DNA from 2 places in the Rhizobium sp. 01N447_2 genome. Region 2 is predicted to be linked to the other one. Evidence: riboswitches for the same ligand, from Rfam matches in the RefSeq annotation. Region 2 holds a riboswitch; the other holds the start of a gene.
What was found. A riboswitch is a leader RNA that binds a small molecule or an ion and turns the genes downstream of it on or off. The one in region 2 is predicted to bind S-adenosylmethionine.
Positions count from the first base shown of each region.

Region 1: it holds a riboswitch for S-adenosylmethionine, as region 2 does, so the genes downstream of both, metA (homoserine O-acetyltransferase MetA) here and AC1ECN_RS16305 (O-succinylhomoserine sulfhydrylase) in region 2, are expected to answer to the same signal.

Region 1 is NZ_JBFTQY010000009.1:47,476-53,813, reverse strand. Features, by position in the region: gene AC1ECN_RS07410 (ABC-F family ATP-binding cassette domain-containing protein) at 1-566, shown strand, start outside; gene AC1ECN_RS07405 (DUF5666 domain-containing protein) at 687-1,316, shown strand; gene AC1ECN_RS07400 (ABC transporter ATP-binding protein/permease) at 1,437-3,329, opposite strand; SAM riboswitch at 3,442-3,519, shown strand; gene metA (homoserine O-acetyltransferase MetA) at 3,568-4,491, shown strand; partial or broken gene AC1ECN_RS07390 (aldose epimerase family protein) at 4,699-5,586, shown strand; gene AC1ECN_RS07385 (GntR family transcriptional regulator) at 5,721-6,338, shown strand, end outside.
Region 2 is NZ_JBFTQY010000019.1:72,427-78,764, forward strand. Features, by position in the region: gene AC1ECN_RS16295 (Hsp33 family molecular chaperone) at 1-427, shown strand, start outside; gene apaG (Co2+/Mg2+ efflux protein ApaG) at 728-1,120, opposite strand; gene AC1ECN_RS16305 (O-succinylhomoserine sulfhydrylase) at 1,410-2,594, opposite strand; SAM riboswitch at 2,637-2,715, opposite strand; gene AC1ECN_RS16310 (2'-deoxycytidine 5'-triphosphate deaminase) at 2,789-3,883, shown strand; tRNA gene AC1ECN_RS16315 (tRNA-Gly) at 3,943-4,016, shown strand; gene AC1ECN_RS16320 (DUF995 domain-containing protein) at 4,147-4,656, opposite strand; gene AC1ECN_RS16325 (glycoside hydrolase family 26 protein) at 4,675-5,613, opposite strand; gene AC1ECN_RS16330 (glycosyltransferase family 2 protein) at 5,633-6,338, opposite strand, start outside.

The DNA of each region.
Region 1 (6,338 bases), on a different contig from region 2:
TCCTTTCGCGCCCGACAAACCTTTTGATCCTCGACGAACCGACCAACGATCTCGATATCGAAACGCTCGATCTCCTGCAGGAGGTCGTCGCCGGCTTTCCCGGCACCGTCATTCTCGTCAGCCACGACCGCGATTTCCTTGACCGCACCGTGACCTCGACGATCGCACCCGCCGTGCCGGATGCGCCTGATGGTCGCTGGATCGAATATGCCGGCGGCTACTCGGATATGCTTGTACAGCGCAAGGGCGCGCTCGAGGAGCGTAAAAAGGCCGAGAAGGCGGCGGAGAAGCCGAAGACGCAGCAAGCAACAGCTTCAGGCAGCACGAAGGTCAAGCTCTCCTTCAAGCAGAAATTCGCACTGGAAAACCTGCCAAAGGAAATGGCGAAGGCCGAGGCCGAAATCGCCAAGCGCGAACAGGTGATGGCAGATCCCAATCTTTTCACGCGCGATCCTGCAGCCTTCAACCGGCTTGCCGGCGAGATGGAAAAACTGCGCGCCAGCCTGACTGACATGGAAGAGGAGTGGCTGGAGCTCGAAATGCTGCGGGAAGAGCTGGAAGGCTGAGATCTTCTCGAGGCCGAAGGCTCACTTTTCCTTGATTCGTCAGTGTGTCGTCCTGCGGCATAAGGTGCCGTCCGGCAGCCGGGGATATTGCCGATCGCAATGGCGACAAGGAAAAGTCATATGTCTCGCAAGCCTTATTCCGGAATTTTCACGGCGTTTGTCGCCGGCAGCCTCGTCGCGCTTGCTCTGTCGCAAGCCGCAGAGGCGCAGGATGCCCAGCGCATTCGTGTTCGCGGCGCAATCGAAAGCCTCAGCGGCGATACGCTCGTCGTCAAGACGCGCGAGGGCAACGATGCGACGGTCGCGCTGAAAGCCGGCTGGAAGGTCGGCGGCATTAGACAAGCTTCCGTCGAGGATATCAAACCCGGCGATTTCGTCGGCGTCGCTTCGCTTCCGAAGGGCACGGGCCCGGACGGGGCGATCGAGGTGCTGATCTTTCCAGCGTCGATGAAGGGAACTGGTGAGGGCAACCGTCCCTGGGATGCGCAGCCGAACAGCCAGATGACCAACGCGACTGTCAGCAACGCCGTCAAATCCGTCGACGGCCACACGATCACGCTGACCTATCAGGGCAAGGAAAAGACCATCTCGATTGCCGATGGCACGCCGATCGTGACGTTGGCGCCTGCGACCAAGGATGATCTGAAGCCCGGCGCTGGCGTTGTCGTCACTGGCGAGAAGGCGGCGGATGGCAGCATCTCGGCCAGCCAGATCGCCGTCGGCCTCAACGGCGTCATACCGCCCATGTGACGGATGCGCTGCAAATCTTAGTTTTATGCGTTGCCGTTCAATCAAACAGCTACACCGCCTTTTACGGCGCGTCTTTTGAGACGCGTAAAGGGCGCTGTAACACAGTGCAGTAGCGGCGTTTTACAGCGCCGGCGCGGGCACCGCGGCAGCGCCGACACTGGCGCTGGCGCCGGTCTGGACGACAGGCGGCGGTTCCTCGGATTTTGACGGCAGCGCCTGCAGATGCAGCACGCGCGGCTTCAGCGCCTCGAGATAGGCCTCGGAGCGGCCGATATAGATCATGCCGCTTTCGGGCATGGAGGTGAGCAGTTTGGCCATTGTTTCCTGCCATTCCGGCTCCATGCCTTCCAGCACTTCGTCGAAGATCATCCAGCGCGGGCGTACGAGCAGCAGGCGGGCGAAGCCGATCGCCTTCTGTTCGTCGCTGTCGAGCAGCTTGTCCCAGCGGGCACGGGTGTCGAGCCTTGCGATCAGCGAATGCAGGCCAGCCTTGTCGAGGGCCGCCTCGACGGCTGCTTTCTCGTATTTCTCCGGACTTTCGGGAAAGGCCAGCGCCTCGCGCAGCGAACCGCCGGGGACATAGGCAACCTGCGGAACGAACACCATATCGTCGATCGGTGGCAGACCCATCGTGCCGCTGCCGCACGGCCAGAGGCCGGCCATCGCCTGGAACAGCAGCTTGCGGTTGACGCTATGATCGCCGTTGATCATGATTTTTTCGCCGGCCTTGATCACGACATCGGTTTCGCGCAGGCGGAAACCGCCGCATTCATCGATGTCTTCGCCGATCTTAGCGACGATCACCACATCCTTCAGCGTCAGCGTGTCGGGCGCGGCATTTTCATAGGCGATGCTGTCCTTCAGGTCGAAGTCCTCTTCCATCTCGACCAGCGCCTGGCGGAAATCGGTGACGCGCATCAGCGTGGCGCGCCATTCGGCGATCGGGCCGAAATTGGCGACGTACCAGCGCAGCGCCGTGTTGACCTGGTTGAAGGCGCCGACGGACATCATCAGCTGGCCGAGGGTGAGGCCGCCGGAGAAATAGGCCGGGGCGGCAACGATGATCGGGATGACGATCACCAGCCAGCCGTAGCCGGCCGAAACCCAGGTAAGGTTGGTATTGGCCATGGCGAGCCGCTTGACGACCCTCAGCACCGAGCTGATGTCGGTGTTGATGCGCCGGCGCTCGTTTTCCTCGCCGCGGGCAACGGTGATTGCCGGCATGTTTTCGTTGGCGTGCATCAGCGTGAAGCGAAGCTCGGCCTCTTTCGAAAAACGATCGGCATTGAGCTTCACCAGCTTGCGGCCGACGACCTGGCTGAGCACCGAGGCGGAAGCGGCATAGAAAATCGCCGCCCAGACCATGTAGCCCGGAATGGAGAAGCTGTGGCCGCTGATGCGGAAGATGAAGCCGCTCGAAAGCTCCCAGAGCACGCCGATGAAGCTCACCAGGAGAATGGTCGACTGCAGCAGGCCGAGAACCAGCCCTGTCGTGCTTTCGGCGAGGTTGCGGGAATCCTCGTGCAGACGCTGGTCCGGATTGACGCCGATCAGGCCGCTGGAAGCGAGCCGCAGCGCCCGCTTGCGCTTCAGCCACTGGTCGACGAGATCGCGCGACAAGCCTTCGCGCATATAGAGCGCCGTCATCTGGTTCAGCCAGGCCTGCAGCACGTTGAGAAGCAGCAGTGTGCCGGCGATCATCGCGAAGATTTCGAGCTGGTGGAAGAATTCGCCGAGGTCGCGGCGCTCCAGCGAATCATAGAAGGGAGCATTCCACTCGTTCAAAATGACCTGGCCGTAGGATGTCACCAGGATGACGAGGATCAGCACGGTCGCCAGAAACAGCACCTTGCCACGCACTTCCGAATTCCAGAATGCTGAGAACATGACGCCGAGGCGATATGTCAGGCTGAGATCATACCCTACCCTATCCTGCCTCCGGATGCCCGGCCTCCCCTCGATTTTATCTGCCATTACGCTTTTCCAAATCGCCCATGCCCCTATAAATAACATGGTGGCGTTACGGGTCTATCAACAGATTCTATCATTCATTAAACTGTGATGATGCGGCAGAGGTCACTTGACTGCAGTCGACAGTTGATTCGCGACCCGACTGGGTCTAATTAAAGCGCTCCGTGGTGATTTGGCCGGCCGGCTTGCAGCCACGTTAAAAAAGTCGCTAAAGGGCCGCGTGCGGACCGGTAGCGATTTTTTTCGCCGCCGGTTTTTTGTTTTTGATCGAGTGACCGCAATGCCCATCAAGATCCCCGATACGCTGCCCGCCTTCGAAACCCTGGTTCAGGAGGGTGTGCGGGTGATGACCGAGACGTTGGCGATCCGTCAGGATATCCGACCGCTGCAGATCGGGCTGCTCAACCTCATGCCGAACAAGATCAAGACCGAGCTGCAGATGGCCCGCCTTGTCGGCGCCTCGCCGCTGCAAGTGGAGCTGTCGCTCATCCGCATCGGCGGCCATAAGGCGAAGAATACGTCCGAGGATCATCTGCTTGCCTTCTACCAGACCTGGGAAGAGGTAAAGCACCGCAAGTTCGACGGCTTCATCATCACCGGGGCGCCGATCGAGCTTTTGCCCTATGAAGATGTCACCTATTGGGCGGAGATGCAGGAGATTCTCGACTGGACGGAAACGAATGTCCATTCGACGATGAACGTCTGCTGGGGCGCGATGGCGGCGATCTATCATTTTCACGGCGTTCCGAAATACGAGCTGAAAGAGAAGGCCTTCGGCGTCTACCGCCACCGGAACCTGAAACCTTCCTCGATCTATCTCAACGGCTTTTCTGACAATTTCGAGGTGCCGGTGTCGCGCTGGACCGAAGTGCGCCGCGCCGATATCGAGAAGTCCGAAAGCCTGGAGATCCTGATGGAATCAGCCGAGATGGGCGTGTGCCTCGTGCACGAGAAGAAGGGCCGGCGGCTCTACATGTTCAACCATGTCGAATATGATTCCACCTCGCTTTCCGACGAGTATTTTCGCGACATCGATGCCGGCGTGCCGATCAAGATGCCGCACAATTACTTCCCGCACAACGATCCGGCGCTTGCGCCGCAGAACCGCTGGCGCAGCCATGCGCATCTCTTGTTCGGCAACTGGATCAACGAAATCTACCAGACGACGCCCTTTGATGTGGAAGAGATCGGCACGGACCTCTGACCGTTGCCGATCGCCCCTCGAGCCGGTGCCGCTGCATCACCGCTGCGGCATTTTCTTTCTGATCCGCCGGTTGCGGATTGAAGCAAATGCGGGCAGGTTCCTGTCCTGAACCCTACCACACCGCGCGTCTTCATCGGACGTGCAATGCACACTTTGAATCGCTGCAAATTCCTCAAATCGATTCCGGATTGAGGAATTTGCAGCAGGGATGGCCATGACGCGCCGCTGCAGCTCGGCTTCGATGATTTCGACAGCTACCCCCTTTATTCGTCCTATTTCGGCGCGACGCCCGGCCGCTGCGCCAACCGCGTCGGTGGCGGCAGGTTCATGCTTGACGGCAAAGACTATCAGCTCGAGCAGAATGAAAACGGCGTCACGCATCTGCATGGCGGCAGCGACAATATCGCCAAACGCAATTGGACGATCGTCGAGCATGACGTCGACCGCGTGGTGCTGAAGATCGTCGATCCCGATGGCCGCGCCGGCTATCCCGGCAATTGCACCATCCAGGCGACTTTCTGGGTGCATGGCAACGGTGAACTGTCGATCACCTACGAATCGACCAGCGATCAGCCGACGCTCGCCAATGTCTGCCAGCACGCCTATTTCAATCTCGACGGTCGCGAAGATGCGCTTGGCCACGATATCATGATTGCCGCCGATCATTATCTGCCGACCGATGAAAAGCAGGTGCCCACCGGCGAGATCCGTTCCGTCGAGGGCACCGAATTCGATTTCCGCGAGATGGCGCCGATGAAACGTTTCGTCGGCAGCGAACAGATGTTCTACGACCATAACTTCTGCCTGTCGGGCGAGCGCACCGCCAAGCGGAGTGTCGCGCTTGCCCGCAGCCTTTATTCCGGTGTGTCGCTGGAGGTGCGCAGCACCGAGCCAGGCGTCCAGTTCTATGCTGGCTTCAAGCTCGATACCGGGGCTCCCGGCATCGGCGGGCGCAAATACGGTCCATTCGCCGGCTTCTGCCTGGAGACACAGGTCTGGCCGGATGCCATCAATCACCAAGGTTTTCCGAATGCGATCCTGCGCCCCGGCGAAGTGCTGCGCCAGGAGACGGATTATATCTTCACCAAGAACTGAGCATCCTCCAGCGGACGCACGGCTGTCAAATTTGAGCGCTATGAAACCCTTGCCGGTCCGCCGGCGAGGGTTTTTTCTTTCTGCGCTCGATTCTGTCTTGCCGATTGGTTCTAGATAGGTTCTATTGTGCGCCCATGGATAGAACCAGTCTGATAGCGGAACTGAACAGCCGCGGCCTGCGTGACGAGGCGCTGACCGGGCCGCTCTACAAGCGGCTGGCGCAGACGCTGACCGGCCTCATTCAGGAAGGGCTGCTGAAGCCCGGCACCGCACTGCCGGGCGAGCGCGACCTTGCCGAGGCTCTGAAGCTCGGCCGTGTTACCGTGCGTACCGCCTATCGCGATCTGATGGCATCCGGCGCACTGGAATCGCGCCACGGAAGCGGTACTTTTGTGTCAAGCAGGGTGGAGCGCATGGAACAGTCGCTGTGGCGGCTTTCCTCTTTCTCCGCCGACATGCGTTCGCGCGGGCGTCTGCCAGCCGCACGGATATTGTCGCGGACGGTCAATACGCCGTCGCCGGAGGAATCCTTCCTGCTCGGCCTCGGCGGCGACGAGCCGGTGCTGAGACTCGACCGCTTGCGCCTTGCCGACGGCCTGCCGCTGGCGATCGAACGCGCCGTGGTGCCGATCAAGTTCCTGGGGCACGATGCCGGCGGCGAGGGATCGCTCTACGATGCGCTGACGGCCAGCGGCCACAGGCCCGTGCGCGCGCTGCAGCGGCTGACGGCGGTCACGCTCGACCCGTCCTCC
Region 2 (6,338 bases):
ACGCCATCGCTGGCGGGCAGGCGGCCTCGTCGCCCAGTTCCTGCCGGAAGCGCCGGAGCGCATGCGCCAGCCGGATCTCCACGGCGGCGACGGCGACACCGGCAGCCGCCCGCATGGCGAGGACGACGCCTGGCTCGAAGCGCGTTCGCTGGTTGAGACCATCGACGCCGATGAACTGACCGATCCGCTGGTCGGCACCGAGCGGCTGCTGTTCCGCCTGTTCCACGAGCGCGGCGTGCGCGTTTACGAACCGCGTGCCGTCTTCGATCGCTGCAGCTGCTCGCGCGACAAGATCAAGGGCGTGCTCAAGGGCTTTTCGGCCGAGGAGATCGAGGCCAGCCAGGAAAACGGCGAAATCGCCGTCACCTGCGAATTCTGCTCGACCACCTACCGCTTCGAGCCGGCCGAGCTTCAGCCGGCTGAATAGTTGACACCACCGCTGTCCGGTTCGCGCCGATGGCTGCCCCTCACCCTAACCTTGCGGGGGTCGAGCCACTGGTCTCGACCCGTCCTGCGGACCCCCGTAAAACGGGGCGAGGGGACGTGCGCTACGAAAGGTTGGTGGGGAACGGAGAGGTCGCGACACGTCCCCTTCGCCCCGCAAAAGCGGGGAGAAGGTGCCGGCAGGCGGATGAGGGGCAGGCCTCGGCAATCCCCCAGGAGCCGGGCGTTGAGGACGTCTCAGGACCGTGGCGCCGACGGAATATGACGTCTCAATTGATGCGCCTCAATTAAGCACGCGCAGCAGCCCAGGCGAATCCAGCGAGAAGGCGGGGATGTCGACATCGAACATCTCGCCTTCGTCCGTTTCCATCTGGTAATGACCGAACATCAGTCCTGAGGGCGTGTCGAGCGGGCAGCCGGAGGAATATTCGTAGGTGTCGCCGGGGCTGAGCCGCGGCTGTTCGCCGACGACGCCGGGACCGGTGACCTCGTCAACCTGGCCGTTCTGGTCGGTGATGTTCCAGTAACGATTGACCAGCCGAACGGCTATGCCGGAATTGTTGCTGATGACAATCCGGTAACCCCAGACATAGCGGTCGTCGTCCGGATCGGATTGCTCCTCCAGATAGAACGGCTCGACGACAACTTCGATCTCTCTTGTGAGGGCGCGATACATGCCTTGCACCTTAGTCAAGATATCTTACCCGTATCTTATAAGAGGCCCTGTCCGTCAAGAAACGGAACAATTATCATCGCTGAAATGTCTATGATCCGAAGGGTTTTCGAACGTTAAGCCTAATTGTCAGTGTTAATTCCGTTTCGGAACGCCGCGGCGGGCAAACTTGTTCCCCCCGGTCTCACCCAGTGAGGTCCGGCACGGTCTCACCTTGGTGAGATCCGGCCTCACCTTGTGAGGTCCGGCACGGCCGAACCCCAAATGAGGTCCGGCCGCCTTTATCCCTAGATCAGGCCGAGACCTTGGCAAGCGCCTTCGCGAAATCCTCGATCAGGTCGTCGGTATCCTCGATGCCGGCCGAAAGGCGGACCGTACCCGGAGAAATGCCGAGTTCGGCGCGCGCCTCGTCCGTCAGGTTCTTGTGCGTGGTCGTCGCCGGATGGGTGATCAGGCTCTTGCTGTCGCCAAGATTGTTGGAGATCTTGACGATATCGAGCGCGTTCTGCAGCGCGAAGGCCGCATCCTTGCCGCCCTTCAGCTCGAACGCGACCAGCGTCGAGCCGCCGGTCATCTGCTTGGCGATGATATCGGCCTGCGGATGGTCCTTGCGGCCGGGATAGATCACCTTGGCGACCTTGCCTTGCTCGGCCAGGAAATCGGCGATCTTTGCCGCATTCTCGGTCTGCTGACGCACGCGCAGCGGCAGCGTCTCGATCCCCTTCAACAGCGTCCAGGCATTGAACGGCGACATCGCCGGGCCGGTATGGCGGAAGTAGTCGTGCAGGTTCTCGTCGATCCATTCCTTGTCGGAAAGCACGACACCGCCGAGGCAGCGGCCCTGTCCGTCAATATGCTTGGTGGCGGAATAAACGACGATATGGGCGCCGAGCTCCAGGGGCTTCTGAAAGAGCGGCGTTGCGAAGACGTTGTCGACGACGACCTTGGCGCCGATCTGGTTGGCGAGCTTGGAAACGCCTGCGATATCGATCACTTCGAGCGTCGGGTTGGTCGGGCTTTCCAGGAAGAACACCTTGGTCTTCGGCGTGATCGCCTTTTCCCAATTCGCCAGATCCCGGCCGTCGATCAGCGTGCAGTCGATGCCGTATTTCGGCGCCAGCGTCTCGACGACCCAGCGGCAGGAGCCGAACAGGGCACGCGCGGCGACGATATGATCGCCTGATTTCAGCTGGCAGAGGATCGCCGCGGTGACGGCGGCCATGCCGGAAGCGGTGGCGCGGGCGTCTTCGGCGCCTTCGAGCATGCACATGCGCTTTTCGAACATGTCGTTGGTCGGGCTGCCGTAGCGGGCATAGATGAAGCCCTCGGTCTCGCCCTTGAAGCGGGCTTCGGCCGCCTCCGACGTCTCATAGACGAACCCTTGCGTGAGATAGATTGCCTCGGACGTCTCGCCATATTGCGAACGCAGCGTGCCACCGTGGACGAGTTGGGTTGCCGGGCGCCAGGTCTTGCTCATGCCATCACCTTCACATAACAAAAAAACCGGTCGCAAAAGCAGACCGGTTTCAACCCGGTCTTTTTAGCCACTTGTTTAACGTGGCTGCAAGCCGACCGGCCAAATCACCACGGGATAATTCTGCAATACTGCTGTTAGCTGCTTGCGTCAATTCCCCGAGTTTGGTTTTGTCGGCGGCAAATGATGGATGAGGCATGATGGCTCGCGAAACGGGAATTCTGGCGGATCGCGCGATCTCCGCGCTGTTCGAAACGGAGCGTCTGATCTCCGAACGGGAGCTGGACCACGACCAGATCCAGCCGGCAAGCCTCGACCTGCGCTTGGGCGGCAAGGCTTTTCGCGTGCGCGCCAGCTTCATGCCCGGCCCCTCGCATCTGGTGTCCGACAAGCTCGACCGGCTGAGCCTGCATGTGATCGACCTGTCCGTAGGCGCGGTGCTCGAGACCGGCTGCGTCTACATCGTGCCGCTGATGGAGAGCTTAGCGCTGCCGGCCGACATGTCGGCCTCGGCCAATCCGAAGAGCTCGACCGGGCGCCTTGATATCTTCACCCGCGTCATCACCGATTACGCCCAGGAATTCGACAAGATCCCGGCAGGCTATTCCGGCCCGCTCTATCTCGAAATCRGCCCGCGCACCTTCCCGATCGTTGTGCGCCGCGGCTCGCGCCTGTCGCAGATCCGTTTCCGCGTCGGCCAGGCCCTGCTCGGCGAGCCGGAACTGTTGAAGCTGCATGAAAGCGAGACGCTGGTCGCCAGCAAGCTGCCGAACGTTTCGGGCGGCGGCATCGCCCTGTCGATCGACCTCGCCGGAGACAAGGACGGTCTGATCGGTTATCGCGGCAAACATCACACTGCCGTCGTCGACGTCGACAAGAAGGCCGAGCACGACCTCTTCGATTTCTGGGAACCGCTCCACAGCCGCGGCCGCAACGAGCTGATCCTCGATCCCGATGAGTTCTATATCCTCGTCTCGCGCGAGGCGGTACACGTGCCGCCGGATTACGCCGCCGAAATGACGCCCTTYGATCCGCTGGTCGGCGAATTCCGCGTCCAYTAYGCCGGCTTCTTCGATCCGGGCTTCGGCCATGCGCCTGCCGGCGGACGCGGCAGCCGCGCCGTGCTCGAAGTGCGCAGCCACGAAGTGCCCTTCATCCTCGAAGACGGCCAGATCGTCGGCCGCCTCGTCTACGAACACATGCAGGAAAAGCCTGCCAGCCTCTACGGCTCCGGCCTCGGCTCCAACTACCAGGCCCAGGGCCTCAAACTCTCGAAGCACTTCCGCATCTGAGGCTTCCCGGCGGCCGCGACTTGACAGCGGCCCCCATCTGTTGGAAATCTCGCTTCATCGCGGGTGTAGCTCAATGGTAGAGCAGCAGCTTCCCAAGCTGAATACGAGGGTTCGATTCCCTTCACCCGCTCCATTCACCCTCAGGCTGTTCGCCGCCTTTTGAAGGCGCTTCGCGATCTTTTATGAAAAGGGTTGCGCGCAGGCATCGGCTCCTACAAGGACACAGATGGCGCCTCGGCCGCGCGCAACCCCTAGCTTCGCCTTTATCTGGTCTTACTGACGCTCGTCTCAATCCTCCCCAATTGAGAACCCACGTAGTCGCCGTGGCGAAGCTTTGCGAATTCGTCGGTGGCTTGTGCCGGTGCGCTCTTGAAAACGTACCATTGACCGTCCGGTTCGCGTTTCTGATAGATCAGGCCGCCCTTCTTGCGGTGGCTGAAGCAGGTGATTGCCGTCGCCGTTCCGGTCTTGGCGTGCCAGTCGGCGTTGAAGCAGAGTTTCCCCGACTCCGTGATGAACCAGCGGCCCATGCCGAAGGACGGCGAGCCATTTTCCCGCGACCAGGCGGTAAAGCGACGCGCCTTTGTGGAGAAGTAGCCGGCGCCGGCTTTCCACATCCAGGAATTCTGGTTGTAGAGCCGATAGATTTCCGCGCTGCTCATCGGCTTTGCGGTCTCGATCCCCGCAGGCTCATTGGTTCCGGAAGCGGACGCGGCCGTGGCGATACCGCTGGTCAGGGCCACGGCCAGGAGCATTTTTTGAAGCATGGACATGTTCAGGTTCCTTGTTGTTCAATTGATGCTTTCGCGGACGACCCGCCAGTCGGGGCGGCCATAGCCGTCCGGCCACGGATAGACTTCACGGTCGTTGAAGTAGACAACGGCGCTCAGGGCCGGGAACTGGGGATAGCGTTTCGTTACGCTCTCAGCCCAGTTTCGCACGAAGGAATCGTCGCCTTCGTAGCCGAGTTCGGCAACCATGATGGGCTTGCCGTAACCAGCGACACGGGCGTATCCGGGCGCAAGGTGCTCGGCAAACGTCTGGTCACGGCCAGTCTTGTCCCTGTCGTATTGCTCCAGGCCAAAGACCGAGAGCCCGATGAGATCGACGACATCGTCGCCGGGATAAAAGGCTTGAAGCCCCTCATTGCCCTTCGGTGACCACATGTATTTGGCCGTCTTCAGGTGGACCTTGCAGACCTCCACCATCCGGCGATAGGCCTTGGCATAATCGGCGCCCTGCCAATGCGACCAGGAGAACTGGCTGTCGGTTTCGTCCATTTCCTGTCCCCAGCGAATGATGACCGGACTTTTCAGCTTGGCAGCGGTCGAGCAGACGGCGGCCATGTTCGCATCGCGCGAACCGTTGAGGATGCTGTGCAGCAGTTCCTGCGAGGTTTGGCGCGAACCGGTCGACCAGGTCCAGGGCTCGACCGAGATCAGCAGGGTGCGGCCACGCGCTTGCGCATAATCGTCGGCGAGGGCGAGCGTGCGCAGATCGACATCTTCCCAGGGCAGGAAGAGGTGTTCGATCTTCGAATCGGGCGAGGCGCCTAAATCTCCGTGCGGATCATAGGCGCCGAACGTGATCGACTCCTTCGTGACGACCGGCATTTTGGTCGGCGGCGCGATGGACGATGTCGTCATTGCAAGCGGCTGCCCTTCGGCAAAGCTGCCCAGAGCGGTCGGCAGGACCGCGACTCCCGACAGCAACAGGCCGGTTAACGACAACAGGGCTATTTTGGATGGGCTATGCATTGTGTATTTCCTCCACGCTCGGCCGCACATCCGGGTGAGCGGCATCCGTTCTCAGTTGGATCTCCTCCGGATCGGAAATCCATCGTGGTTTGAAGAAGATCGTGCGCAGGGCGGTCCCGCCTCGGCCTGCACCGGAGGCGGCGTAGCGCTCTTCGAACAGCTGAAGGCGGCCGCTGCCCCAGGCCAGTGCCTCGGTCGCATCCTTTCCGCGCATGATGGTGGCAAGCCCCGGCAGCGCGACGAGCGCAAGCAGCACGGTCGCCATCGCCGGACGGTAGAAACGCGGGGCCGCCGCAACCGTATTTTCCTTCGAATGACGCCCGACGATGACCAACAGCAGCGCGCAGTAGGTTGCCGCGTTCAGGATGGTAAAGAAGTACCCCCCCTTGGAGGCGCCGGCATCACCGATTGCCAGGGCAGGTAATACCGCCATGAGCGCCAGCAAAGCGTAAGGCGCCAGGACACGCACCGGCAGCAGATCGACTTCGGACCGGCCTTTCGGGGTGACGCGGAAATCGACGAAGGAGCCTGTCACAAAATCGTGCACCGCAGCCAGCGTGCCGGCGAGCGCCCAAGGCCAGCGCGCGAAGAGAAAGAGCATGCATTCCCAGCTCAGGATCTTGGCGTCGTAGGGGCGGAACGAGCTGCTGGCGCGCCAGCGATAAGCCATCACCACGAGAGCGATAGAAAGCGGTGCG